Regions from separate parts of the Oceanobacillus sp. MO10714A genome, predicted to be linked through region 3. Evidence: riboswitches for the same ligand, from Rfam matches in the RefSeq annotation. Region 3 holds a riboswitch; each other region holds the start of a gene.

Region 1 (10,148 bases), on a different contig from region 3:
AGGAGTATGGCCTGGATGTCTTTTTATGCTTTTTTACCTTTGACATTTCCTTTAAAATACTCTATAGTTTCCTTCGTTAACTATTACCCTAGGTAACTAATTTTCGCAGGAGGAGGTTAAAACTTGGAAGGATTCTTTCAGCGTTATTTAAGCTTATATCGCCCGCTCATTAGCAAATTGAATGAACTATTAAGCGATCATGGACTTTCCTATTCCTTATGGCAAGTTATCTTTTACTTAAATAATAACGGGCCCTCTACATTAGTTGAGATTGCGAACTACTATAATGTGGAGAAACCAACAATCACAAGGAGAGTTCACCGCTTGGAAGAAATGCAAATTATAAAACCAATTCCGAGTGAAGACAGAAGAGAGAAGATTATTCAATTAACGGATTTGGGTAAAGAGATTTATCGAACATGCAGAATAAAAATAACGGATTTAGAAAATCATGTCATGGAAGGTATCACGAAGGAAGAGCAACTAGCTGCTTATCATATCTTCCCTAAATTACAAGAGAATATTAGAGCGGAAAACATTATTTATTGGCTTAATTCTTTTTACGATTATGAGTATTTTTTATCTTTTTAGTGCGAGTATCTATTCGCTATTAATTGTGCGACTGTTGCATGGATTTACACTTGGAATAGCGAGTACAGCAGCTGGAACAATTGTTGCTGACCTGATTCCGGCATCTCGAAAAGCTGAAGGGATCGGCTATTACAGTATGAGTGCAACTTTGGCTGCAGCTATTGGTCCATTCTTTGGGCTTTATCTAAGTCAAAACACGAGCTATTCGATTATTTTTGGTTTCTGTTTACTATTGGGGGTTATTAGTTTAATTACAGCATTTCTAATCAATGTGCCAAAAGTAGACTTTTCAATAGAAGAGTTAGAGGAGAAAGGATTTAAAATCTCTAATTTTATCGAACCAAGGGCGATGTCTATTGCAATTATTGTTCTCGTGCTAGGTCTTTGCTATTCGAGTGTGCTTTCTTATATTAACTTTTATGCCGCAGAAAAAAACCTCGTTGAAGTGGCGAGTTTCTTCTTTCTCGTCTACTCTGTGGCAATCTTACTATCACGCCCTTTCACTGGCCGCTTAATGGATTTGAAAGGAGCAAACTATGTCATGTATCCAGCTTTTGTGATTTTTACAGCTGGAATGCTGCTTCTAAGTACAGCAAGTGGCGGGATGACTCTATTATTGTCTGGATTTCTGATTGGTCTTGGGTTTGGGAATATCCAGTCCTGCTCACAGGCTATCGCAGTTAAGCTGACCCCGCCTCACCGATTAGGACTCGCTACATCAACCTATTTTATTGCGCTTGATGCAGGGCTTGGGTTCGGCCCTTATCTGCTCGGATTCATTATACCTTTAATAGGTTACAGTTCCCTTTACGGTATTTTAGGTTTTGTAGTATTAGCTTCAACCGTGCTTTATTTCTTCTTGTATGGTAGAAAAGAGAAGCAAATGCTAAGAATAACATAACAAAAATCCGAACAATCTAAGGTAGAAGTTCCTCCTAGATTGTTCGGATTTTCCTATCTAACAAACGATTCTTTTATCGCGCATTAACGGTCTGTAATACCCCCACTGAATGAAGTTTCACTTTATAAGTCGTCAAACCCGTTCAAATCACTTACTTTTGTATAGGCACGTGACTTTTGCTCAAAGAAGTCTGTCTTCGTTCCATCAAAGTTATCTACATATGCGCGAATCCATTTCATCGGATTATCGAAGTAACCATCATATATCTCACTTAAGCCCAACATACGTAACATCTTATTCGCTCGATATTTAATATAGCCTTCCATTTCATCTAAATCAATTCCATCAACATGAGCTAATACATATCTGGACCAATTAATCTCTTGTTCCACCGAATGACGGAACGCATCATATACCCACTCATTGAACGCTTCCGTATTATACTCCGGATTCTCAGCTAGTGTTGCGCGGAACAATTCGCCAATATATCTTCCGTGCTCGAGCTCGTCCCGATTAATATAGCTGATCATCGTACTAGTTCCTACCATTTTATTATTTCGTGCTAAGTTATAAAAGAAGGCAAATCCGGAATAGAAAAACATTCCCTCCAGCAGAGAAGTATAGACCATGACTTTTAATATGTTTTTGATTGTCGGATTCTCTGCAAATTCATTATAAACTTTGATAATCCGTTCGTTCCGTTTTAGGAGAACTGGATCTGTCCGGCCTAACTCGAATGACTTATTCTGTTCATCCAACGACACGACAGATGATAAAACATACGAGTAGCTCTCATTATGCACAGCCTCTTGCTGCGAAATTACAGCCATAATGGATTGTACGGATGGATCGGTTGCGTATAAAGATAATAACAAGGCCGTCCGTGTCTGTGGTGCATCTAACGTAGACAGTAATCCGATAATCTTCAAATAGGCATCCTGTTCATCCTTCGTCAACTCGGGAAACTGCCTAATATCGGAAGACATATTGATTTCATCCGCTTGCCAGTAGTTTCCTAGTAACTTTTTGTAAATCTGATACCAATGGGGATATGCAATATCATTCCAATTTAAAATACCACTGGACTTCCCCCCAAAAATCCCTGTTGATTTATTAGGGTTTTTTGGTTCTAACGTTCTAGCTTTTTTTAAAACTACAGTCATATTTGTATTCCCTGCCTCTTTTAATTTTCTATTCTTACTCACTCTATACGCCTACTGTCACCCAGCTCTTCTGCTCTTTTTCTTTTCTTACACTTTCTACAATTCCATCTACCCAATTGGAAACTTTTATCTCCTGGCTTCCCCTTGGGGACTGTTCTATTTTCAAACCTTCCCATGGACTATTGTAAAATCTAGCTAGTTTCGTAACTGCAAGACAGAACATCTCTTCCCCGCCAAATTGGGTTTCGCCTGAGCCAAACACGGCAATATTATCCGGCTTATAGCCGACATCTGCTACAAAGTCTTTTACTTCAGCCGGGGTACTACCCAGATCCCAAGTAAACGTCCCTAACATGACGACATCGTAATTACTTAACTCAGGAAAATAGGCACCCATACCAATTTCATATAATTCAGGTTGATAACCGTGATGATTTAATCGATCCTGGATCATCTCCGCTATTTCCTCGGTATTGCCACTAAAACTATGATAAGCAATGAGTATCTTCATTTATTTCACTCCTGTTTATAACGTACGATTAATCCCTTTGTCATCGATTCCTTTGGGCAGAGATATGGGAAAGTAAAAACTTTCCCATATCCATTATTGACACCACTCACATTCTTCAATATCTGTAGAAGAAGAGCGTACATAGTAAGTTGTTTTCAGTCCGCTCTTCCAAGCCTGTAGATGCAAGTCTAGTAAAACAGAAGCCCGGATCGTGTTCGGCACATACATGTTAAATGAAATCCCTTGGTCTACGTGTTTCTGGCGCATTGCATTCTGTTTCACCGACCAGCGCTGGTCAACAATATAAGCGGAACGTCTGTAGATATGGTAATTATTGTGGTCCATATCTGGTGCCGTTACAGGCATTTTAAAGTCTTTCTTCTCTTCATGATAGAAAGGTTTAAACACTGGGTCGATTCCTGCAGTAGAGCCGGCAATAATCGAAGTAGACGCATTCGGTGCAACAGCCATTACATAACCATTGCGGATTCCGGTTTCTTTCACCCGCTCCTTCAATGCCATCCACTCTTCGGAATCATCGTACCCTCTGTTATCAAAGTACTCTCCTGTACTCCATTTACTTCCTTCAAATACTTGATAGCTGCCTTTTTCTTCCGCTAAATCTGCTGATGCAGAAATCGCTAAGTAGGCGATTTTTTCATAAATTGCATCGGTATATTCTACAGCTTGCTCTGATTCCCACTCAATTCCTTCTTTTGCAAGCAGATGGTGGAATCCAAATGTACCTAGACCAATCGCTCTATACTTTTGGTTCGTGAGCGTTGCTTGTAATAATGGCAGCGTATTGATATCAATGACATTATCAAGCATGCGAACTTGAATTTTGATGAGGCGTTCCAATACATTATCTGGTACAGCCTTTCCTAAGTTGACGGAGCTCAGGTTACAAACAACAAAATCACCAGGCTTGTATTTTTTCACAACGGCATTTTCTTCCGTGAGATATTGCTGGACAAACTCTGTCGGGGATTGGTTTTGCGTAATCTCCGTACATAAATTCGTGCAATAAATCATCCCAGTATGAGAGTTCGCATTCCGGCGGTTCACTTCATCTCGGTAAAACATGAATGGTGCCCCTGTTTCAAGCTGGGACCGCATGATTCTCTTCATAATTTCAATTGCAGGTACTTTCTTTTTCGAATCTAAATTAGCGTTAATGCATGCTTGATATTTCTTGCGCCATTCTCCATCACCTTTCTTCTCATCGTAGAAATCTTCTAGAGAGAAGCCCATCACCTCACGAACTTCATGAGGGTCAAATAAATACCAGTCTCCTCTGTTCTCCACTTGTTCCATAAATAAGTCTGGCATACTTACCCCTGTGTAGATATCATGGGCTCGTAATCTTTCGTCCCCATTATTTAGCTTCAAATCAAGAAATTCCTCAATATCGCGATGCCATACATCTAAATAAACCGAAATTGCACCTTTTCTAGTACCAAGCTGATCAACACTTACCGCCGTGTTATTTAACTGTTTAATCCATGGTACAACCCCACTAGACATCCCTTTAAATCCTCTAATTGAACTGCCCCTCGCTCGGACTTTACCCATGTAAACCCCAATTCCACCGCCATTTTTCGACAGTTGGGCAACATCGCTATTACTATCATAAATGCCTTCTAAACTATCATTTACCGTATCGATAAAACAACTCGACAATTGCCCGTGACTCTTCCCTGCATTAGCCAATGTTGGTGTCGCAACCGTCATATATAAATTACTCAGCGCCCAGTATGCTTCTAGAACGTGCTTCGTGCGACCCTCAGCTGGTTCTTCTTGCATAAGATGCATCGCAATAACCATCCAGCGCTCTTGTGGCAATTCATAGATATTCTTTTCATGATCCATTGCAAGATAACGAGTTGCCAATGTATAAATGCCAGGGTACGTAAATAATAAATCCCTTTCCTGTTCAAGTGACTCACCAAAATAATCAATTTCCTCTTTCGTGTAGCTTGAAAGAAGATTAGTAGAATAAATTCCTTTATCGGTCAATTGCTTTAATAAATCGTAGAAGGGACCATACGAAAGAGAAGCGTCATAACCCCTATTTTCTGCAGCCTTTTGATAGAGTTCATGCAAATAAATTCGTGTAGCAAAATAAGTCCAGTCTGGTGATACTTCGTCTATATTTTCAAGGGCATGGTTAATTAGAGCATCATAAAATTCATCCCTCATTTGGTCAGAATTCCAGAGTCCTTCCACTTTTTCTTTATATTTTTCGGTTTGAATATTTAATCCCTTGGCCCATTCATCAATTAATTCAATCCCTTTAGAACTTTTAGTTTGACTCATTGTTTGCATTTTATTTCCTCCCTTTATGTAAACACATTAAAAAAACCGTTCATTTTCGGGATGAACGGCAGGAAAAAACGACAAAATGCATAAAAAAATACACACTTCTTATCGTTTTACCTTTCTTACACCCCGAAGAAACAAAACTTGCAAGTTATGGCAGGTCTCCTGGCTTGTGCTTCTTCCTACTATAGCCCTTCCCATATCGTCACCTAACAGCAAGCGATATAGTGGTTTACTAATTCGTCCACACGTACAGTTGCGGGGGCAGCTCCAGCTTTTAACTGGATTCCCTTTTAAACAGTTATCTTGTCACCATTACTTATATACTACATTTAGTATTAAATTGCCTTGTCAAGCACTATATATTGAATTCTATCATAGAGTATACCCGTTTTCAACAATTAATAACTTACGAAAAGGTTCCGTTAGCTGAAGGAAAATTTACTCAAATGTTACAGACCGTTAATACGTGCTAAATTTAAATATTAAATTTCTTTATGCGATATTGAAGGCTCTGTCTGCTTATACCTAGAATCTTTGCAGCTTGTGTTATATTATAGTTATTTTCTAAAAGTGTTCGTTTAATATATTCCTTTTCCAACTGTTCCATTCTAACTCGCAGCTTTCTCGAATGAAAATCGTTTATAGGGGGACTATCCTTGCTGTTTCTATCATTGTCTCTCTTATATTTATTATGGTTTCGAAAACGAGTGGGTAAATGATGAACTTGAATTTCCTTTTCTTCAACTACTAGATTCATCGCACCTTCAATAGTATGCTCTAACTCCCTTACATTCCCTGGCCAGTCGTGTTCATAGAGTAATTCTTTTGCTTCCTCACTAACATTCTTTATATTCATTTGAAAAAGTGTATTGTATTTATGAATGAATTCCGTCGTTAAAGGCATAATATCTATTTTTCTTTCACGCAAAGGGGGGATGAATAAAGTTACGACACTCAAACGATAAAATAAATCTTTTCTTATTCGATTTTCCATAATCATATCGGCAGGGTCTTCATTAATCGTTGCGATAATACGAACGTCCACCTTTTTATCCTTTGTATCCCCTATTCTTCTTACTGTTCTTTCTTGCAGCACTCTCAAGAGTTTTGCTTGAAGGGAAGCGTCTAAAGAATTAATCTCGTCAAGTAACAAAGTTCCACCATCTGCTTGTTCAAATAGACCGGGTGAATCTATCGCATCCGTGAAGGCCCCTTTCTTTGTACCAAATAATAAACTCTCCATTAAACTTTCGGGTATTGCTGCACAATTCTGGGCGACAAAAGGAGCAGATGACCTCGCACTACCATTATGGATACTTTGCGCAAATAATTCCTTACCAGTTCCTGTTTCGCCAACAATAAGAACAGATGAAGTTGTTCGAGTTGCTAGTTTTGCATCTTCAATTACCGTAGCAAATTCTTCACTATCTCCAATAATTTGATCAAATGTAAATTTGGTGTTTTTCCTCTGTAACACATTTTCCTTAATAACTTGTTCTAATTGAGTGATATCTTTTGCTATCTCGACTGCCTCAGTAATCTTTCCATCTTTTATAATTGGAAAAGTATCATTAATTGTCGTGATTTCTTTTCCAATATTATTAAAGTAAGTTTGTTTAATCCCTCTAGTTTCTTTCCCGGTTGTTAATGTATGGACAAGTGTACTATGCTGATTTTCCTTAAATGAAAAAACTTCTAATACATCCTTATCCAATACGTCAGCTGCTTCCATTGATTCAATTTCCATCATTTTTTTGTTATAAATAATTGTTTTCCCTTGATTATTAATTACGTGGATACCAACATTCACTTCATCCAGCAACTGTTCATATAGTTTATTTCTATGCTTTAGTGCTTGCAGATCCATTACATCATTTCCCATGAAAGTGTTCCCTCCCTATTATCAGCTTAATGGAAATATACTGTAATAGCAAAATAATTTTGCACGGTTATGCGCTTTTTAAAAATAACGCAAATTTATTTTGCATCTCTTTTTATTAAAACCTTGATAAGTCAACACTTAAATAGTTGGCATGATTTTTGCTATTTATACAAGCAAGCGAAATTTTATAAGGAGAGTGGATTCTATGTTAACACCGTATAAGCACGAACCATTTACAGACTTCTCAATAGAGAGCAATCGCAAAAGATTGGAATCTGAGTTAGAAAAAATTGAAAGAAAACTCGGGGGAACTTATGACCTCTTAATAGATGGAGAAAAAGTACTTACTGAAGAAAAGATCACTTCTATTAATCCGGGGAAAAAAGAAGAAATAATTGGATACGTTGCCAAGGCGAATCAGGAACATGCTGAAAAAGCTGTGCAAGCAGCGAATCAAGCTTTCCAAACTTGGAGATATACGAATGCAATTGACCGGGCGAATATTTTAATACGGACTGCAGCAATTATCCGTCGCAGAAAGAGTGAATTTACAGCTTTACTGATTAAAGAGGCTGGAAAACCATGGAACGAAGCCGATGCTGATATTGCAGAGGGTATTGACTTTATGGAGTATTATGCCCGACAAATGATTGAATTAGATAAAGGAAAAGAAATAAATAGTAGACCAGGGGAATACAATCGGTACCTCTATACCCCTTCAGGCGTTGCAGTGACCATTCCGCCATGGAACTTTGCTTTTGCCATTATGGTAGGTACAACGGTAGCACCACTTGTTACAGGCAATACAGTCATACTTAAACCTGCAAGTGCAACCCCTGTAATTGCTGCAGAATTTGTAGATGTTTTATTGGAAGCAGGCATACCAGATGGCGTCATCAACTTCCTACCAGGCAGTGGTTCAGAAGTTGGAGATTATCTTGTGGATCATCCAAAAACAGCGCTAATAACCTTTACAGGTTCACGTGAAGTTGGAACTCGCTTATATGAACGTGCCGCAGCGGTTAATGAGAACCAATTTCACTTAAAACGTACAATTGTAGAGATGGGTGGAAAAGATACAGTTGTAGTCGATAATGAAGCAGACATTGATATTGCTGTCGACGCCATTGTAACTTCTGCATTTGGATTTTCAGGGCAAAAGTGCTCTGCTGGATCTCGCGCAGTCGTTCATGAAGATGTCTATGATGAAGTACTAGAAAGGGTAGTAAAACGCACGAAAGAGCTAACTGTTGGTGAAACTACCACACCCGACGTTAATATGGGACCTGTTATCGATCAAGCTGCCTTCAACAAGATTATGAATTATATCGAAATCGGTAAAGCAGAAGGCAAACTAATGACTGGTGGCGAGGGGGAAGACTCCAAAGGTTATTTTATTCAGCCAACCATTTTTGCTAATTTAGATGTAGAAGCACGTATCATGCAGGAGGAAATCTTTGGCCCTGTTGTTGCATTTGCAAAGGCAAAAGACTTTGATCATGCACTGGAAATTGCCAATAACTCTGAATATGGATTAACAGGAGCGGTAATTACAAATAATCGTGAAAAAATAAATAAAGCTTCTAGAGAATTTCATGTCGGTAATTTATACTTCAACCGTAATTGTACGGGGGCAATTGTTGGTTACCACCCGTTTGGCGGATTTAAAATGTCTGGTACGGATTCAAAAGCGGGAGGTCCAGATTATTTGGCACTCCATATGTTAGCGAAAACAATTTCTGAATCATACTAACATAGAACAGTGCAAGGAGCATCATAGCTCCTTGCACTACTCTAAAGGAGGAGTACGGATGACTTTAACGCAAACAACCGAAGAAATTATTGAATTAACCGAGCATTATGGTGCACATAACTATCATCCACTACCGATTGTAATTTCGGAAGCAGAAGGGGTCTGGGTAAAGGACCCGGAAGGCAATAAATACATGGACATGCTTAGTGCTTATTCAGCAGTCAACCAAGGACATCGGCACCCCAAAATTATTAAAGCACTTAAAGAGCAAGCCGATAAAGTAACTTTGACATCCCGCGCTTTTCATAATGATTTGCTAGGTCCCTTGACAAAACGAATTTCAAAATTAACTGGTAAAGATAAAGTATTACCAATGAATACAGGAGTAGAAGCAGTAGAAACTGCGATAAAAGCTGCTCGCCGATGGGCTTATGAAATAAAAGGAGTAGAGGATAATCAGGCAGAGATCATTGCTGCAAAAGGGAACTTTCACGGACGAACAATAAATGCAGTTTCTTTATCTAATGATCCTACTGCAAGAAAGAATTACGGCCCATTTATCCCCAATATTAAGCGAGTAGACTTCGGTGACATAGATGCTGTCAAGCGTTCGATTACAGAAAATACTGCTGCTATTATTGTAGAGCCTATTCAAGGGGAAGCCGGAATCATCATTCCCCCCGAAGGCTATCTCAAAGGAATTCGTGAAATATGTACGGAGAATAATGTGTTATTCATTGCCGATGAGGTGCAAACAGGCTTGGCACGCACTGGAAAAATGTTTGCATGTGACTGGGAAGATGTTGTACCAGATATCTATGTATTGGGTAAGGCCCTTGGAGGTGGAGTATTTCCAGTATCCGCTATCGCTGCGGATAAAGAAATAATGGATGTCTTTACACCTGGATCACACGGTTCGACTTTCGGTGGAAATCCACTAGCATGTGCAGTTTCTTTAGCTGCCCTTGATGTAATAGAAAAAGAGGATCTTGTGACAAGATCACTGGAGCTTGGTGAATACT
Region 2 (10,148 bases), on a different contig from region 3:
GTAACTTTTGGCTATAATAAATTACTACACTTCAAGTGTCTGTCGGTTGTTATCAAAGATTGATAACGACGACCGACACTTCGTGATCTCGTTTCTACCCTTCAATCTATCCCATCTTCCTGAAAAACACCATACTTCTCCTTAAATCGGTTCAAAGTCTTGATCCAAATCGTACTGAACAAGAAAAGGAAAAAAACGTTAGATAAAGCGTGGGCTAGATCGAAAAAGAAGCTCTGTGTGTTCAATAAAACAAATGTCTCTAGTGTCAGATCCCCAAATCCACTGAAGAATATCCACATATTCATGACCCAGCCAAATATAAATCCAACGATGAAGCCGTAGATGAGGCGCCAAGCCATGTGTTTCATGAAGAAGGTATTTGCCAGTAAGCCGGCAATGAATCCGGCCATTCCCCAACAAACCATTTGCCACGGGGTCCACGGACCTTGGCCGAGCACCATGTTGGAAATAAGCGCTGCTGAAGCTCCGATGACTAATCCGCTTTGGGGGCCAAGGGCAATCGCAGAAGCAATGATGACAAAGGTCGTCGGCTGGACACTCGGCAGTGCGGCGAAGGGAACCCGCGATACACCTGCAATCGCTGCTAATACTGCGAGCATGACCATTTCTCTGCTTGTCATACTTTTCCTTGAGAAACGAATGATGGATGGAAGCAGAATCGCGATAATAAATAGAATACTAATTAATAAATAATGCTGAACAATAAATTTTGGAAAAAAGACTAATAGTAAAAAGAAAATTGCTACACCGATGAAGGTAATGCCTTTTTCATTTGCCAACTTATCTTTGCCTCCTCCACTGTAACTACTGTCGGAACTTGGCTATCCTTTGTAATCCGATTGATCATGGTCGTATAATAGTCATTATCTTTGAAAAAGGCAGTCGTATCTTCAGTAACGATTACCTCCCCTTGGAACAGCATACTGCACCTTGTCACATGCTTTGCTGCAAATTCAACGTCATGGGTGACCATCATAATCGTGACACCTGTACGCTTGATTGCTTGAATAATGGAAGCAAACTCCTCTTTGAAAGCTGGGTCCATTCCTTTTGTCGGCTCATCCAGTAATAAAATTTGTGGATTTCCAATCAAAATGCCGACAAGTGCTGCCCGCTGCAATTCACCGCCACTTAAATCATATGGATGTCTGTCTAGTAAAGCTTCCATCTTAAATTCCTTTATAAGATTATGTACCTCTGTTTCTGACTTCCCGTGTTTCTCTGCTAGAGCAGTATATTCTTCCTGTAATGTTTCATGTAAAAAGTAGAGCTTTGGATTCTGTGGTAAATAGCCGATCAGCTTCCGGTCGATTTGTTTTACCTTCTTACCTTTATATCGGATTCTTCCATGTTGGGCCGTAAGAAGGCCAGCGATAATTTTAAGCAGGGTCGATTTTCCAGTGCCGTTTCCGCCTAATATGGCTAACCATTCTCCCTCTTGAACGGTTAAGGATAAATTATTTAATACTGGTTCTGTATGCTTTGAATAGCTAAAGTCGATTTCCTTTAGCTCAAGCAAAGGCTTTTCCGGCTTTACCTGTTCTTCCTGTTGTGACTGATTCGACGTAATATCCATTCCCTTTAACCATTGCTTGGCTTCCTTTACATGGAAGGGGATGGCAGGCGTTTTTGGGATGCCTGTAAATGCTAAATATAACTGAGAAGCTTCTGGTAAGTAGGCCGTCATGTTTTCAGCTAATAACGAAAGAGCTTTCCGCGGGCTTTCGGAAAATTTAATTTCTCCCTGTTCCAGCACGACAATTCGGTTAGCTAGGGAAAATAATTCATTTAACCGATGTTCGACAATGATGATCGTAATGCCCAATTCATCATTTAACTGCTTTAATAAATACATAAAGTTTTTCGCAGCAATTGGATCGAGCTGTGCAGTCGGTTCATCCAGTATTAATATTTTCGGATCAAGCAAAAGAACGGAAGCGAGGTTGATTTGTTGTTTTTCTCCACCGGATAGCTCGCTTGTGTCTTGCTGCAATAAATGATTGAAGCCAAAATAATGGACGATTTCCGCTGTTTTCTTACGCATTTCATTGGTTGAAAAACCTAGATTTTCCATGCCAAACAGCAATTCGTCCATTACGTTGCTCATGACAATCTGATTCTCCGGGTCTTGAAAAACCATCCCGATATCTTTTGCTAATGTGACAGTCTCATGTTGCTCGAGTGGAATGCCTTGATAGTAAATCTCACCGCTCCGTGTCCCGTGAAGATTCAGTTCCTGCTTCATGAGGCGGATGAGTGTTGATTTTCCGCTCCCGGAAGGCCCACATAGAACAACAAAATCACCTTCATGAACGGTGAAGTTAATATCTGTTAACGCTTGCTCGGAGGAGTTCGGATAAGTGAAATTTAAATTTCTCATTTGAAGAAGTTCCATTTGATGACCTCCTTGCCTTCCCTCCAAATCGGTAAACTGATAAGTAAAATCCAACTAAGAAGATACAACCAGCTGTATCCCTGTAACATGATAGATTCCAATTCCGGTGTCAGCATAAGTATCGTTTTATTGCTCTTCCAACCGATTAGGGTCAGCAGACTAAGTAGAAGAAGAAAAACGAGCACCGCCCAATCCTGAGACTTCCAGAGATAAGCTTCATATTGACTTCTTTTCTGTAAACCATACCCGCGCGCAGACATGGAATCAGCGGTTTGTACTGCTTCTTCAAGCGAGTAGGTTAATAGAATTTGGATAAATAACATGCCATTTTGCGCTTTCTCTCGTAATTTTCCATCTTTCATGGAAACACCCTTCATTTCCTGCACGTCCTGAATATCCGCCAATCGTTTGCGAAATAGCGGCATAAAGCGAAGGGCGAGCATAAGAATCAACGCCCATTTCGGAAAGAATTTTGAAAAAAGATAGAGAAACTTATCGGACGTAATGACAATATTAAAGGTTGTAAATAAAGCTAATATCCCTGACAAGGTAAGAGCGATCATGGCACCTTGAATGACCGCTTCCAAGTAAAAGGCCCGCGAAAAGAGTTCAAAGAGCACAATATTCCCTTGCTGGTTAAAAAGAGGTGTGAACACAAAAACGAACAGAGCTAAAAAGATAATCATGTATTTCCATTTATTCAGCTCGACCCCTTTATCAAGGATAAGATTCACAAAAATAATAGAAAGGAGAGCTGCGGTTAAAAAAATCGGATGCTGATTCATCATCAAACCGGCAATAACAATGATGTAGTAGAGCAATAGGACAAATGGGTGAAAGGAACGGAATCCTCTAAGCATGTATCATCCATCCTTTAATCTTCCAAGTAATTCTTTGTGTATCTCCAGTGCACTTTATACCCGTCAAAAATCTCATAGGCATCAGCACTTCGCGGAATCATAATTCCTTCAACGAAAACATTCCAGCCACTAAGCGGACCTGCATCAAATTCACCGAGACCACCGATGCTTTTTACATAAGCGGTTGCCCCAGAACCGGTATAATCAACACTAATCCCTTTACTGTTTAATGCACGTAATGTAGCGGCAAGAGCTGTTTCACCGTCCGTAATTTCAACTTCAGTCGGTGCTAGATTTGGTCCGTTTAAGTCACCTGGACTTTCAACCGATACGAATGCTGTAGTTTTGGGAGCAGGTTTTGATTCTTCTTTCGGTTTAGGGTCGGAGTTAGGTTGTTTTTTCTTAGGCTGACTAGGTGTATTGGTATTTTTGCTATCGCTCGATTTAGATGTACCCGTATTTGCAGACTGCTTATTGGAGTTTCCCGCTGAATGGTTGGTATGATCCTTTTGCTGATTGGTATTAGGTGTTGACTCATTTGAATTAGTAGATTCATTCGTTGATTGGTTTGCGTCCGTCTTGGTTGTTGTCGATTCGCTGTCCGTATCCTCCGATGCATCTGCAACTGTACTTTCTTTCTCTTCTTTCTTGGTATTTTCCTCTGATGCTTCACCCTCCACTGCATCTTCATCATCAGCTTCTTCAGTGTTAGAACCAACTTTGATTAATTCTTTCGTTTCCATAGAGATTGCCGATGTTGGAATAACTGATATCTTCTCCACTTGGATGGCTGCTTGCTGGCCACCACATGCCACAAGTAGAATCAAGGAAAAGGTGATAAGGGCTAAACGGAATAGCTGTTTCATAACAAACATCCTTTCTTTAAAAAGGGTAGGATAATCCGCTGGAAGTCAGCGGATTATCGCATAAAGTGAAACTTCAATCAGTGGGGGTTTCCTTCCCCCCACTGATTGTTAGTTGAACAGAATCAGGTATTTACGGACTGTTTACCCCACCTTCACATGTTGGATTTCCCTCCTGTGTAGAGGTGGGGGTATTACAGACCGTTAATACGTGATAAAGTGAAACTTCAATCAGTGGAGGTTTTTCTTCATCCCCACTGATTGTTAGTTGTACGAATCGGGGTGTTAGCGTCCGTTATCTCCCATCTAAACTTTTTCGAAGACCCTAAAGTTTTGAGGTGGGAGTTTTACGGACGGTTACACCGGGATAAATATTACTCTGTAACTTTATTTCTGCGCTTGATATACAATAGAGCACCGGCTGCGATTAGGATGAATCCTAATGCCAAGAGATTAAACATGTTTGTTGCTGTCATTGGTAGTTTTTTACCTTTTTTATCTTTGTCATTATCTACTGGTGGCGGGGTTGCTCCGTCTTTATCATCGTCGGCAGGATCTTTCTGTCCTGTATCATGTTTAAATACTCCAAATGTGCTAAGGTGATCGGTTGTTAGGGTGACAAATCCTGCTGTCGGATCATAAGTGCTGCCAGATAAAACGTCCCAGCTTTCCGTTTCTTCATTGAAATGGAATGCTTTTACTTGGTTAGCATCGAGGCCTTTCACTGCGTCTGCGTCAGTTGCTAAGCTAATGATAATATCATGATCAAACTCGGAAACAATCGTTCCATCCACGGTTAAGGTAAAGTCATAGACAGCACCGATTGCCTCTGCAACATCTTGTTCAGCGAGATTGACTTCAATTGTTTCACCAATTTCACGTAATTGTTTCACTACAGGAACAGGAATCGTGATGATCGTATCTCCGTTAATAATAATGAGTGGCTTGTTTGCCTGAACAAGGTGGTCGGCAGCTTCAGCTTCTACCGCAACTGAAAAGTTAGCTAATTTGTCTGTATGATCTGGTGTTACAACGACAGCATGTTCGTTTTCATATTGGTGCAGGTTGTCTTTTGTTATGATAACTTTATTCGGATCGTCAGATGGATTGTTTTTATCTTTGTCACCATCGTTATCCCCGTTATCACCGTCATCCTCGTCATCGCCAGGCTCTTGCGGATCTTCTTTCTTATCAAACTTAAACACTGGACCAGTACCGTTCTTGAATTGATCATAGGCAACTAATGCTAATGCCCCTTGGTTGATTGCGAAAACACTTGAAACATCATCTTCCGGTAAATGTTTAAAGCTGCCATCTTCCATTTGGAAGCTGATGAGGTGTTCTAGTAAGTTTCCGCCAGATTTTGTAAAGGCATCGCTTGTTGCGTCAACTCCGACAGCGGACAGGCCGATAATAACCATTGCAGCGGATTCCGCTGAGTATCCGCCATTAAACACTTCATCGTATCCGCCTTTATCCCCTTGTTGTTTGCTCATAGCTTTAACTGCTCGGTCAAGTGCAGCCTTCACGTCCGCATCATCCGCATAAGCGCTTAAAGCAAGCAGGCCCATCCCAGTAATATCCGGGCTTGGTCTTTCACCAAAGAAGGACCAGCCGCCTGCATCCAGCTCCATCTCAAGGAATGCTTCAATGATGCTGTCCCGTGTCCAGTCTGTACCTTCTGGGGTGGGATAATTGAAACTATCAATTGCGAGCAAGCTATAAACGAGTTGGTTACTTAATGGCATTTTTTCATTCAGTAACATCTCAATCAAGTTGATGCCGTTTATATCTGTTGCATCATACCCGGCAGAAGTTAAGATAATAATGTTTTTTGCAATTTCTGTAGCATTCCCTGAGTAATCATCATTGATGGAAGCGGCTACTTCTTCGGCCATGTCATTTGAAACATCAGCACCAGCAGAGTGAAGGGCGGAGAATCCGTACCAGTCCATTTCAGCTGGATTGGACGAGAGATAATTGATTACAGCTTGCAGGGCTTCTGTATAATCTTTATCCGCAACTACCTGTTCTTTATCTTTTTTCTTATCTTTTTCATTTACAGGTGGCTCTTCTGATTTCTCATCTTCTTTATCAGCCGGTTCTTCCGGTTCACACGAGTCATCGACGACAAGTTCAAGCGTGTCGCCATCTTTAACCGTATGACCGAGTAACCCAACTTGCATCATGTCGCCATTCATATAGGTCGACCAGTATTCACAATCTCTTTCTAATGGTTCACCTAAGTAATTCACAAATGTTAAGTATTCGGAATCAACGCTCACATCTACTTTTACATTTTGATTTGCAGCAGCTTTAATTAGAGCGTCATAGGCAGTCGTGTATTGTGGCATGGATACAGTAGTTTCTGTAATAACTGTCTCCCCATTTGCATCTACTGCAGAAACCGCAACATCAAATACTTGAGGTTCGGCTGCAAGGTCTGTAAGAATAAATTGAATATTATCCCCGTTCGTTACTTCAGTTGAACTTGCTCCCATGTCTTGGAATAGACCATTCACATAAAAGGACCAGAAGTTCGATTCGGGATCAGCAGCTACTCCGCCAATACCCGTAATCATCTCGCCAAAGTCATAGCTGTCCCATTCGAGTTGATCATCTACTTCTCTAATCACATCAAAGGCAGTATCCCCATTTGAAATTTCCACTGCTATAGTGTCTAATACTGCAGAACCATCTTCATCAACAGCGGAGATGGTGACAGCATTCTCCAAGTTTGCTGCATTTACGGTTTGCAGGCCGAATAATCCAGATTGCGAGAGAAATAGAATGGCAGTCATCACCACGATAAACAGTTGCTGTAATCTACTATTTCGAACCATTTGTGTACCCCCATCTTACGTATTTTTACCAATAAAAAAACATCTCTACCTTTAGAGATGTATAACAAAGCAAGCGTTATCAATCATGGATCAATCCATAATACATAACTACTATCAGCCACACCTCCTATCCTCGTAGGTTTATAAATTGGCGCTAAAATAGGCAGGTCTCCTGGCTTATGTTCATCGCTCTCCATTGCCTTCCCATAATAAAACAGTGGCTTATGAATGAAGAACTCGCATTTACAGTGGCGGGACCGCGCCGGATTTTCACCGACTTCCCTTTTCATGATTTTAAAATAAAAATCAACCTATTTTTTCGCATATTTAGTTGTTGAAAGGGGAGAAAAAGTTTCTCCAGATACTATGTATAAACTATGACTTAAGTATAGCAAAAATTATGAGTTTGTCTATGGGAGGAAAGAAAAGGACTTTCTTCATTAACAATTCAACTAGCTGCCGATATAAATAATGTACCCACGCAATAGCTGCTCAATTTGATAACGATAAAGGTTAGTGAATCCATAGTTAACTAATATTATCAATCAAATGTTTGTTTTAACAAATTCTCATTTATATAGTGCTAGATTCAGGATTTGTTACAGTTTTAATTTCATGCCCTCGTGCGTTGCTCTAAATCCTAATTGTTCATAGAATCGCCGTGCCTCTGTTCTTTTTTTATCAGTCGTAAGCTGGATCAAATGACAGCCGCGTTCTTTTGCTCGTTCGATTGCCCATTGAATTAGCAGCTTGCCCACACCTTGTCCACGTGCGGAAGCAGATATCCTGACACCTTCAATCGTTGCACGCCAGCCTCCTTGGTAAGTGATGGAAGGCGTAAAGGTGATTTGCTGCACTCCGATGATCTCCTTGCCAATACACGCTACAATCAATTCATTATTTGGATCTGAATCAATTGCAAAAAAGGCTTCTCGATAACGATTTGGGAGAGGTTTTTCGTACTTCTCCCGAGAAGCACCAAGTACATCATCCGCAAGCAAGGCGACGATACGTTCCAAATCCTCTACGGTTGCTTTCCTAAAACTAATGTCAGATTCCATTCTCATTTCCCCCCCAGTTTATTGAGAAATTCCTATATAATATTTATTTTCACTATAAGTATATAGAAATAGCCTAATTACTCAACTTTAAAGATTGAAAAATTGGCCTTTCATCACTATTCATGAGTTTCGTATCTGGGATAAATTCATCGATGTATTCATCATCGCCGTTTTTTAATTGGTAATCCATCGGGATCTCTTTTACATTTTTTAAAAAAGAGGGATTTTCAAATACTAATTGAAAACTTAACCTGACTTTATTGGCATCTGAAAAGTGCTTATCTAGCGTTATCCTAATTTCATGCACTTATCAGAATCAGGGGCTTTTTTTATTACAAAAATACTGCTCATCATATTTTTTACCTATACTATTAGAGTGTGATAATATTAGCATTGGTTAACGGTTAAAGGAGCGAGGGCGATAACATGTCAGCAAATAAAGATGAAATCATATTACGAGGATTAAAAGAAAATAACTTGAAAAATATAGATTTGAATCTGCCAAAAGAGAAGATCATCGTTTTCACAGGCCTTTCCGGTTCTGGAAAAAGCTCAGTCGTCTTTGATACATTAGCTACCGAGAGCAGAAGACAGATGACATTGAATTACCCTCACTATGTCCGGAATCAAATGCCGAAGTTTGAGCGTCCCCAAGCTGATCTTATGCAGAATTTAAGCCCGGTTGTTGTCGTGGAACAGCGGCAAGCAGGAGGAAATTCACGTTCAACGGTCGGCACGTATATGGATATCCATCCATTGATTCGCTTATTGTTCTCTAGGATTGGTGGACCGACAATTGGCTCTGCGACTGACTTTTCTAGTCAAAGTGCGTTCGGCAGTTGTCCGGAATGTAGCGGCTTTGGCGAGGTCATTGCACCAGATTTGAGAAAAATTGTAGATGAAGAGAAGTCACTCCGGGAATACGCGGTAAAATTTAAACCATTATCTCCTTCTGGCTGGCAAGGTAGATGGATGATGACATGCGGTTTATTTGATCCGGATAAACCAATCAAAGATTACCCGGAAGACAAGCGTCGTCTGTTATTATATGGCCCGCCAAAGGGGAAGAAAGTGAATGCACCCTTTCATACAAAACACGGACCACAACCCCATGATTGGGACGGAATCCTGCCCCGTTTTACACGGCTTTACATTAACAGGGATATTTCCAAATTGAAAGGAATCACCCAAGATGATGTCCTTGCGATGTCGACACGTTCCCTCTGTCCAACCTGCCAGGGATCAGGGCTGAATCCAAAAGTGTTGCAAAGTAGAATAAATGGTTTAAATATCGCGGAGTATGATCAATTGGAGCTAACGGACGTTCTAAAAGAATTACAGAAAATAACCGACCCACTAGGAGAATCAATTGCCCAGCAGGCCATTCCACATGTAGCCCAACTTGTTGAAATGGGGCTAGGCTATTTGAGCCTATCAAGAAAAATGGGCACATTGTCTGGTGGTGAAGCGCAAAGGGTAAAAATCGCCAGGCATTTAGGAAGCAGTCTCAACAATATTACATATATTTTCGATGAGCCGAGCGCAGGGCTTCATCCGGAAGAAGTGGAAATGTTGCTTAACATGTTACACCATATTAAAGCTCAGCATAATACGGTTATCGTGATCGAACATGACGTATCGGTAATCAAGGCAGCGGACGAGATCATTGAGATGGGACCAGGGGCTGGGGTTCATGGTGGAAAAATCGTTTACCAGGGCAAGTTGGAAGGGTTGGAAAATTCAGGGGCCGCAACCAGTCTAAATGAAAAAATAAAAATCAATCAAAATCCCAGAAAGCGAAATGAGTTTTTCACAATAAACAAAGCGACGAACAATAATTTGAAAAATATAAGCACAAGCCTTCCGAAGTATACGTTAGTCTCCGTCTGTGGTGTCTCCGGTTCTGGTAAAAGTTCTCTTTTGACGGAAGCATTTACGGAACAGTACCCTGAAACAATTACGGTTGGGCAAGGAAGTATCGGTATTTCCAGCCGTTCAACCTTAGCAACCTACATGGGAATCATGGATGATATCCGTGGTATATTTGCAAAAGAAACGGGACAGCCAGCAGGATTGTTTAGTTTCAACTCGTTAGGTGCCTGTCC
Region 3 (10,148 bases):
TTGTACGTATCTTGCAGAAGCGGGTGTAGAGATGGATCATTTCAACTTGGCTGTTCGCAGTGAGCTTGATGATGCATCAGGGGTGAAATATGGTCTCGGGTCCAGTGCAGCGGTTGTTACAGCGGTTGTTACAGCAATTATGGCCCGTTTTACAAAAGAAGAGCTGGATAAGGATGTCATTTTTAAATTAGCTGCCTTAGCCCATGTTAACATTCAAGGCAGTGGTTCGGGTGCAGATGTAGCTGCCTCTGTTTATGGTGGGATTTTACAGTATTCCTCTTTCCAAGCGGAATGGCTGCTCGATGCTTCTAAAAGTGCTGCTTCCATCCATGAATTACTGGAAGCGGATTGGATTTATCTATCGATCAAGCGTTTAACTTTGCCGACATCTGTTTCTTTTTGTGTTGGCTGGACAGGGAATCCGGCATCAACGACTAAACTTGTCGGGCGAATATTGAAACTGCAGGATGACAATCCGCAAGCTTTTAAAGAATTCTTAGCGAAAAGCGAACGAGCAGTACATACTTTGCTTACAGGAATGGAAGAAGAGAATCAGGAACTTCTTTTTAGCGGGGTAAAAGCAAATAGGAAGGCCCTCGCTACTGTTGGAAACAATGCGGATGTATCGATTGAAACAGCGTTGCTCGGAACGTTATGCGACCTAGCGGATGGGTTAGGTGGAGCAGGTAAACCTTCCGGAGCTGGCGGTGGAGATTGCGGCATTGCTTTTATGCCGAGTAAGCGTCAGGCTGAACAATTATTCTCGTCCTGGGAAAAGGCTGGGATTAAGCCGCTTTCCATCACCTCACACCCTGAAGGGGCAACAGTGATTGAGTCTAAAAAAAATATAAAAAAGACATAAATCTCTTGTGTGGTGAGATTTATGTCTTTTTCTTACTTAGTTGGTCTTACTAGTTGAAATTCGTATACTCTTTCTTTTAAAAATCAAATACCGATAATATTTAATGTGGTTGCGGAGTTGACCGTCAACACTCGAATTTATTTGATTGTTTATCTGGAGGCTAATTCATAGTAATTATCATAGTTTTGATATTTATTAATGAGTGTGTCCAATTTCATACTAGATTCTATAACAGCCTGTGAAGTAAGTTCGTGATGGTAACTAAGGACAATTAATTCCTGCCGGCATGCTTCAATTTTTTCCAACAACATTGATTTACTCACAAAAGCTTCCTCCTATCTAGTATACTATAATAAGAAAATACCCAAGTAATAGCAAGGAAAAACCTATGAAAATATAAGATAAATTGATAAGCTATAGTTTGTGCAGATAAAAAATAAAAAAGCGGAAAAAAATGAAACCTTTTGAGTTGCTCGTTCGTAATCATAATACCGCATTATAGGCGGAGGTAAAGTATGGAACAAATAATTAGGGAGAAAATAATATTAGTAAAAAAAGGGGATCAGTCTGCCTACGAAGATTTGGTCTCATTTTACCAAAATAAAATATACCAGCATTGCTACCGGATGCTTGGTAATGCACATGAGGCAGAGGATATTGCGCAAGAAGCTTTCATACGGGCATACGTAAACATTCATTCCTTTGACGAGAAACGAAAATTCTCAAGTTGGCTGTATCGAATCGCCACGAATTTATCAATCGACAGACTCCGCAAACGGAAACCAGATTATTTTTTGGACGCAGAGGTTAAAGGAACGGACGGGTTGGATATGTATTCCCAGCTTCAAAGTGAAGGTGCTTCTCTAGTGGAAGAAGTGGAGAATAATGAACTACAGAGATATATCCACACAAAGATTTCCGAACTTCCACCGAAATACCGCAGTATTATTATTCTGAGGTATTTAGAAGAGTTTTCCTTAAAAGAAATAAGTGAAATATTGGATATCCCAATCGGAACGGTGAAAACAAGGATTCACCGGGGTAGGGAAGCTTTACGGAAGAGGCTTCGTCATGTGTAAAGGAGTGTGGTCCCATTGAAATGTAATGCAGAAACCATTGGGCTGATGCATAAATATTTGGATGGAGATATAACGACGGAAGAAGAGCAACAACTAAAATATCATCTGGAAGACTGTGAAGCTTGTCAGGAGCATTTCCGCGAGTTAAAGCGGACACTTACACTTATCCAAAGTGCCGAACGTTTCGAAGCGCCGGCGAACTTCACAGCAAATGTTATGAAAAACCTCCCGACTGAAAAAAGACAGGTTAAATATTTACGCTGGTTTAAGATGCATCCAATGCTTACGGCTGCAGCTGTTTTCTTTATACTTATGTTTACCGGCGTCTTTTTTACATGGGAACAAGACAATCAACTCGTCGTCTCGAAACAGGAAAATTTAATTATTGAAGGGGATACAGTAATTGTTCCTGAAGGCGAAGTAGTCGAAGGTGACTTACTCGTTAAAAATGGAAATTTAATTATTAATGGTACGGTTGATGGGAATGTCACATTGGTGAACGGGAAGCTGATTGATGATGATCCACTAGACAACAGAGGTTTAATGGCCTCGGTCGGTGAAATAAATGGAGAATTCGAATCCGTCGACCAAACATTCGACTGGATATTGTACAAACTTAAAGGCTTTGCTAAAAAAGTGTTTTCATTTGAATAGCATAATTTGTGAATTAAGACTGAGAAATAACTATTCTAATATGGATTTACGCCATAAATGGAGGGTTATGCCTTAGTCTTTTTTCTTTATTGCATAAGAAGCTATAAAATATAAATGCTATGGATAACATAGATATCCAGGGCTAGCCACGTCCGATCTGCGCCCAGCAACTAACAGAACTTTTGGTGGGACGAGCAGTGCGCAGTCCCAAACTTCACACTCCTCCCCAGGTGTTGGAACGAATCGCGTTTTTAACCTGCAAGGGCGCTTCCGCCTTTGTTAAAGGCTCTAAATCTTAAGGTGGTTGCTTCGCTATTATGTTCACATGAATCCCGGTATTTATGATATAATAAGGAACATGTAATTCATTGTAGATGTATTTTTTGAAAATTAATTATACAATTGTTAATTCATAACTAAAGGACGTGTGACCATGCTCGATGGGGGATTCGACCTGCTAACGATACTTAGAATAACCGTAGACATAGCTCTCATCTGGTATGTGCTATATAAACTGATGATGCTAGTCCGCGGCACGAAAGCTGTGCAATTACTTAAAGGAATTGCCGTCATCTTGGCAATTTGGCTACTCAGTATTGCATTTAACCTCCAGACGGTTCGTTATTTCTCGAACCAGTTTATCCAATGGGGGATTATAGTTATAATTATTTTATTCCAGCCTGAGCTGAGAAGAGCCTTGGAGCAGCTTGGAAGAGGAAGCTTCCTTACGAGGAGTAATAAATCGAGAGAAGATATGGAAATACAAATTGAGGCAATCGTCCAGTCCACAACTTATATGGCGAAGCGGCGAATTGGCGCGCTCATCTCTATTGAAAAGGAGACTGGAATTGGCGAATATGCGGAGACGGGGATTCCGATTGACGGAGAATTGACCCACCAGCTGTTGACAAATATTTTCACACCGAACACACCGCTCCATGATGGGGCTGTTATTATTAAAAGAGATAAAATTATTGCAGCTGCTTGTTATTTACCGCTGTCAGAGAGTCCATTCATTTCTAAGGAACTGGGAACGAGACACAGAGCTGCAATGGGGATCAGTGAAGTAACAGATGCCCTTACTATTGTCGTTTCAGAGGAAACAGGTGCGATATCTTGCACGATAAATGGCAAGCTGCATCGTGATTTAACGGAAGAAGCTTTAACAGAATTATTAAAAGAACATTTATCCTTGCTTCCAATGACCTCTGAGAAGACGAAAAAACGGAGGGGGAATGAAAATGGATAATTGGTTTCAAAGTAAATGGTTTATTCGTGTATTAGCGCTTGGCTTTGCCATTACTTTATTTATTTTCGTGAATGTAGAATCCAATTCATCCAGCTCTGAATCTTCTATTCCGGGAAGGAATTTACAAACCCAAACACTTGATGATGTTCCAGTGGAAATCGATATTAATTCGGATGATTATGTCGTAAGTGGGGTTCCGGAATATGCAACTGTGACATTAGAAGGTTCTCCCGCAACGATTATGCCTGCTATTTTCAATCGTAATTTTACCGTCTACGTAGACCTACAGGGACTTGGAGAGGGAAATCATACGGTAGAATTGCAGCATACGGTTTCTGATGATATTAGCGTTTATATAGAGCCGAAAACAATCGAGGTATCCATCGAGGAAAGGGCAAGTCAGGAATACCCGATAACGGTGGAATTTTTAAATACCGATCAATTGCCGCCGGGAGTAGAGGTCGGGGGCTATGAATTAGATCAGTCCAGTGTCCAAATTACAACATCCAGAAGAATTATGGAACAAATCGGTGTCGTTAAAATTTATGTCGATGTGGCCGGACAGGAGACTTCGATTTCGAACCGAGAAGTACCGGTGAATGTGTATGATACGCAAGGAAATGAACTGCAAGTTCGCTTGGACCGGGAGACGGTTGTTATATCTGTTGATTTCGTGAGTCCAAGCAAAGTTGTTCCAATTGATATTGAAACAACCGGTGAATTACCAGAGGACTTTTCCTTGTTGTCCATTTCTGCTAATCTGGATGAGGTTGAGATTTTTGCAGTCAGTGACATTCTTGAACAAATTGATTCCATCTCAACGGAAGAAATCGATCTCTCGGAAATTACGGAATCTGGAACGATTGATGTTGGTTTCGATCTCCCGGATGGTGTATATACAGGAAAATTGGAAACAATTGAAGTAACGGTTGAAGTGGAAGAAGCACGGGTTCTAGAAGCCATGGCGATTGAAGAGGAAGAACTTGAGGACGGACTAGCTGTAACGTATGTCGAGCCAAGTAAAGCCGAAATGGATATTACCGTAACAGGAAATGAAACATTCCTTCGAGAGCTGAGTCCTGATGATTTCCGCGTCTTTGTTAATTTGGCAGGGCTTGAACCGGGTGAACATCTTGTGCCAGTTGAAGTGGAATGGGATGAGGTAGAAGATGTGACAGTTACTCCCGAGTTTGAGGAAATCACAGTTGAAATCGAATAGACTTAAGTAAGTGACTTTTAGATGGTTTATTAAAAGGAGAGGTATGAATGAAGAAGTATTTTGGGACCGATGGTGTCCGAGGTGTGGCGAATAAAGATTTAACACCGGAACTTGCCTATAAATTAGGTCGAATCGGCGGATATGTACTAACGAAGGAAAGGGAAAATCCGAAAGTGATCATCGGAAGAGATACACGTATCTCAGGTCATATGCTTGAAGGAGCTTTGCTCGCAGGCTTACTTTCTATCGGTGCAGAAGTCATGCGTCTCGGCGTCATCTCTACTCCAGGAGTGGCTTATTTAACGAAATCAATGAGTGCTGATGCAGGTATTATGATTTCCGCTTCGCACAATCCGGTGGAAGATAACGGAATTAAATTCTTCGGTCCGGATGGTTTTAAGTTGACGGATGAGCAGGAGGCAGAGATTGAAAAGCTTATCGATGAGGATGACGAACTTCCGCGACCGGTCGGAGCAAACATCGGTACAGTGAATGCTTATTTTGAAGGCGGACAAAAGTATATTTCTTTCTTAAAAGATACGATTGATAACGACTTTGACGGCCTTGCAATTGCTATCGACTGTGCACACGGTGCAACATCCAGTCTTGCAACTCATCTGTTTGCGGACCTCGAGGCAGACATTTACACGATTGGCACATCACCGAATGGCTTGAATATTAACGACGGTGTAGGTTCCACTCATCCAGAAGCGGTAAGAGAGCTTGTATTGGAAAAGGGCGCAGATATTGGTCTTGCATTTGACGGAGATGGTGACCGTTTAATTGCAGTCGATGAGAAAGGTAATATCGTTGATGGTGACCAAATCATGTATATTTGTGGAAAATATATGAAGTCAAAAGGCGTACTTCGTGAAGATACAATCGTCTCAACTGTCATGAGTAATATCGGTTTTTATAAAGCGCTTGAAGAGAATGGCATGCATAGTGATAAAACCGATGTAGGCGACCGCTATGTTATGGAGGAAATGCGTAGGGGCGGATTCAACCTTGGCGGAGAACAATCCGGTCATATCATTTTCCTCGATTTTATTACGACAGGTGACGGTATGCTAACTGCATTACAGCTTGTAAATGTTATGAAAGATACAGGGAAACCTTTATCGGAATTAGCTGGAGAGATGCAAGTATTCCCACAAGTTCTGAAAAACGTTAAAGTAACGGATAAGAATGAAGCATTGACCAACCCGCTTATTTTGGAAGAAATTGATGCGGTGGAAAAAGAACTCGGTGAAAATGGCCGTGTGCTCGTCCGTCCATCCGGAACCGAGCCACTTGTCCGTGTGATGGTCGAAGCGGAAACGAAAGAAGCATGTAATAAATATGCCGACCGTGTGGTTTCCGTGATTGAAAATTTACTTGGGTTAGAGTAATTGATTGAAAACTGCTTTCTGTCAAGGGACAAGGGAGCAGTTTTTTTGTGTTTATTTTACTATTGCTATATCCGCGCTTATGAGGAATGTTAATCGCTGTTAATTTCCCTATTCCGTGCTCCATCTCTTTTCAAGGGAAAGTAATCGCAGTTTACTTTCCCAATTCAGCGCTCCATCTCATCTTAAGGGAAACTAATCGGAGTTTATTTTCCCATTCCAGCGCTCCATCTATTCTCAAGGGAAAGTAATCGTCGTTTATTTTCCCATTCCAGCGCTCCATCTCATCTCAAGGGAAACTAATCGGAGTTTATTTTCTCATTCCAGCGTTCCATCTCTTCCCAAGGGAAAGTAATCGCCGTTTATTTTCCCAATCCAGCGCTCTATCTCATCTAAAGGGAAAATAATCGCCGTTTATTTTCCCAATCCAGCGCTCCATCTCCTCCCAAGGGAAAGTAACTGCCGTTTATTTTCCCAATCCAGCGCTCCGTCTCATCTCAAGGGAAAGTAATTGCCGTTTATTTTCCCATCCCAGCGTTCCATCTCCTCTCAAGGGAAAGTAACCGCCGTTTATTTTCCCATTTCAGCGCTCCATCTCCTCCCAAGGGAAAGTAACCGCCGTTTATTTTCCCATCCCAGAGCACCACCTCCTCCCAAGGGAAAGTAACTGCCGTTTATTTTCCCAATCCAGCGCTCCATCTCCTCTCAAGGGAAAGTAATCGCCGTTTATTTTCCCAATCCAGCTCTCTATCTCCTCACAAGGGAAAGCAACCGCAGTTTATTTTCCCTACATCGCATTCCGCTCCTTCGAATGGGAAAACACCCAGAATGCAGTTTGCTGAGGAATGGTAGAATCCTTCTTCCATTCATTCAATATCCTCGATAGAAAAAGTTAAATAAGATATTGATTTGCCTTCTTGCCCGGGCAAGAATAAAAAGATGACTTTCACATGAAAAAGGTGTACGATATGATATAGATTCATTTGATAAAATGAAATGCAATAGAAATAGGTGGATTCGATTGTTGAATTCTTAAAAGGGAAGTTGGTGTAAGTCCAACGCGGTCCCGCCACTGTATGTGCGAACGAGCTGTAAATACCACTGTGCGTTAAATGCATGGGAAGGTGCAGCGGAGTGATGAGCATGAGCCAGGAGACCTGCCTATTCTGTAACGCCAGCACTACGAGGATAGTCAGGTGATGGGTCTATATGGATGTATACCTATTTACTGAAGCATCTTCACACTGTGTGGGATGCTTTTTTTAATGAATTTATTATTGGAGGAATGGAAATGAAAAGATTATGGCAGGGTTTGCTGCTCGCGTTCTTACTTAGTCTGCTAGTTGCTTGCGGACAAGGCGCGACAGACAATGAAGATGCAACTGGAAATACAGGTAAAGATGAAACAACTGAAGAAGAGTCAACGAACGGTGATCATTATCCACTGACACTCACAGATGCAATAGATAATGAAATAACGCTTGAGGAAGAACCGGAGCGGATTGTTTCATTGATCCCGAGCAATACGGAAATTACATTTGCTTTAGGACAAGGGGATAAGGTAGTCGGTGTGTCGGATCATGATAATTATCCGGAAGAAGTACAGGAAATTGAAAAAATTGGCGGCATGGAATTGAATGTGGAACTGATCCTTAGCCTTGACCCGGATATTGTCCTCGCCCATGAATTAGGGGTGAGCAGTGCACAGGAAGCATTCGAACAACTTGAAACTGCAGGTATACCAGTATTCGTCGTTCAAGATGCGCAGGATATTGCGAGCACTTACGAGACGATTGAAACCATTGGACAAGTTATCGGTTCTAAAGAAGAGGCAGAAGAACTGATTGCGGAAATGGAAGCAGAATTTGAAGAGATTCGTGAGCTTACATCCGAGATAGCTGAGGAAGATATACGGACAGTTTTCTTTGAAAATTCCCCTGCACCGGATATTTATACAGCAGGTCAGCATACGTTTATTCATGAGCTGTTGGAAATGATTCATGCTGAAAATGCCGCTGGTGAGCATGAAGGATGGCTCGCGCTTGATCCAGAGGAAATCATTGAACTGAATCCGGATGTCATCATCACTTCCTACGGTGCATATATTGAAAATCCAGAAGAAGAGGTTCTTTCGCGAAATGGTTTTGATGTAGTTGAAGCAGTTACGAATGAAAGAGTTTATGATATTGATGCTGATTTGATTACTCGTTCCGGTCCGAGACTCACAGAAGGGGCAAAAGAATTAGCTGAAGCGGTTTATCCGGAGCTGTTTGATGAAGAGTAATGTAACAAAATATGGAATTTCTTTTACGCTTCTTATTGGAGCGATGCTTTTTGCCATCTCGATTGGCAGTGTATCCGTCCCGATTCTTGATATTGTTAAAGTGATTGGCAGCGAAGCCTTTCGCTTACCCGTTGGTGCTGATGTCGATCCAATGTATGTAAGTATTGTATACGAGATTCGTTTGCCACGAGTACTGTTGGCAGGACTTGTCGGGGCCTCACTCGCAATTGCGGGAGCGGCCTTCCAAGGACTGCTAAGGAATCCGCTCGCGGAACCATATATTCTTGGAGTATCTTCTGGGGCCTCCGTTGGTGCTGTTGCAACATTGTTTTTCGGAATATCACTACCGGTTATCGGGATGTTTACTTTGCCGTTTTTAAGCATTGTAACAGCGTTAGCGACCATTATAATTGTGCTTTACTTTGCACGAAAAATTGACCGGACGATGCGCGTAGAAACGATTATTCTTACGGGAATCATTTTCAGCGCGTTCTTAGGGTCGGTTATTTCATTAATTATCGCTTTAACAGGGGATGAGTTGCAGCAGATTATCGGTTGGCTGCTTGGCAGTGTATCGATGCGAGGCTGGCGCTATGTTGGAATCATTCTCCCTTTCTTTATTCTTGGCTCACTCATTTTATTAATGAATACAAAAGAACTGAATGCGATGTCGCTTGGCGAAGAACGGGCCCAGCATTTAGGCGTTGACGTTGGCAAAAGGAAAATGCTTATTCTTATTGCTGGTTCCATCCTCACAGGTGCAGCGGTTGCCGTATCCGGGACAATTGGCTTTGTCGGTTTAGTTATCCCGCATTTAACTAGAAAGCTATGGGGTTCTGATCATGTCCATTTGTTGCCGTTGTCGATGATTATTGGAGCGAGCTTTCTTATATTGACCGATTTATTATCGCGGACAATTATCTCACCTCAAGTATTGCCTGTCGGAGTGATTACAGCTTTAGTAGGTGCACCGGTATTTGCGATAATATTAATTAAACAACGGAGAAGAAGTTGAGAGGTGAACCATGCTTTTAATTAAAAATGCCTCGGGTGGCTATGATGGTGAAGAGATTGTAAAAAACATTAGTTTTTCCGTAAATGAAGGAGAGTTTTTTGGAATTCTAGGACCAAATGGCAGTGGGAAGACAACTTTAATCAATATGATTAGTGGACTGCTCGATCTGCAACAGGGAAAAATTGAAGTAGCGGGGAGAAACATTGCCGATTACTCTAAGAAAGAATTAGCTAAGAAAATCGCCGTCTTACCCCAACTCACTCCCCAAGTTTTTCCTTATACAGTAAAAGAAATGGTGTCACTTGGTCGTTATGCGCACCATAGCGGCTTGTTCCGATCATGGACAAAAGAAGATGAGGAAATCGTTCAGCGTGTCATGCGGCAAACGAACATCCTTG

The links. Region 3 has a riboswitch for cobalamin ahead of SPD53_RS16100 (ABC transporter substrate-binding protein). Riboswitches for the same ligand answer to the same signal wherever they lie in the genome.
Region 1: it holds a riboswitch for cobalamin, as region 3 does, so the genes downstream of both, SPD53_RS12660 (ribonucleoside-diphosphate reductase subunit alpha) here and SPD53_RS16100 (ABC transporter substrate-binding protein) in region 3, are expected to answer to the same signal.
Region 2: it holds a riboswitch for cobalamin, as region 3 does, so the genes downstream of both, SPD53_RS08300 (DUF4430 domain-containing protein) here and SPD53_RS16100 (ABC transporter substrate-binding protein) in region 3, are expected to answer to the same signal.

The regions. Positions count from the first base shown of each region.
Region 1 covers NZ_JAXHDC010000025.1:17,337-27,484, forward strand. The annotation lists gene SPD53_RS12640 (MarR family winged helix-turn-helix transcriptional regulator) at 124-591, shown strand; partial or broken gene SPD53_RS12645 (MFS transporter) at 530-1,492, shown strand; gene SPD53_RS12650 (ribonucleotide-diphosphate reductase subunit beta) at 1,615-2,655, opposite strand; gene SPD53_RS12655 (flavodoxin) at 2,699-3,166, opposite strand; gene SPD53_RS12660 (ribonucleoside-diphosphate reductase subunit alpha) at 3,260-5,494, opposite strand; cobalamin riboswitch at 5,627-5,820, opposite strand; gene SPD53_RS12665 (sigma-54 interaction domain-containing protein) at 5,967-7,373, opposite strand; gene pruA (L-glutamate gamma-semialdehyde dehydrogenase) at 7,579-9,126, shown strand; gene SPD53_RS12675 (ornithine--oxo-acid transaminase) at 9,185-10,148, shown strand, end outside.
Region 2 covers NZ_JAXHDC010000010.1:22,214-32,361, forward strand. The annotation lists gene SPD53_RS08280 (ECF transporter S component) at 102-800, opposite strand; gene SPD53_RS08285 (ABC transporter ATP-binding protein) at 764-2,416, opposite strand; gene SPD53_RS08290 (energy-coupling factor transporter transmembrane component T) at 2,398-3,276, opposite strand; gene SPD53_RS08295 (DUF4430 domain-containing protein) at 3,291-4,142, opposite strand; gene SPD53_RS08300 (DUF4430 domain-containing protein) at 4,514-6,982, opposite strand; cobalamin riboswitch at 7,128-7,312, opposite strand; gene SPD53_RS08305 (GNAT family N-acetyltransferase) at 7,582-8,043, opposite strand; gene SPD53_RS08310 (ATP-binding cassette domain-containing protein) at 8,470-10,148, shown strand, end outside.
Region 3 covers NZ_JAXHDC010000044.1:5,169-15,316, reverse strand. The annotation lists gene SPD53_RS16135 (phosphomevalonate kinase) at 1-862, shown strand, start outside; gene SPD53_RS16130 (aspartyl-phosphate phosphatase Spo0E family protein) at 1,012-1,185, opposite strand; gene sigW (RNA polymerase sigma factor SigW) at 1,378-1,941, shown strand; gene rsiW (anti-sigma-W factor RsiW) at 1,957-2,595, shown strand; gene cdaA (diadenylate cyclase CdaA) at 3,029-3,844, shown strand; gene SPD53_RS16110 (CdaR family protein) at 3,837-5,063, shown strand; gene glmM (phosphoglucosamine mutase) at 5,111-6,454, shown strand; cobalamin riboswitch at 7,444-7,630, shown strand; gene SPD53_RS16100 (ABC transporter substrate-binding protein) at 7,743-8,735, shown strand; gene SPD53_RS16095 (FecCD family ABC transporter permease) at 8,725-9,750, shown strand; gene SPD53_RS16090 (adenosylcobinamide amidohydrolase) at 9,761-10,148, shown strand, end outside.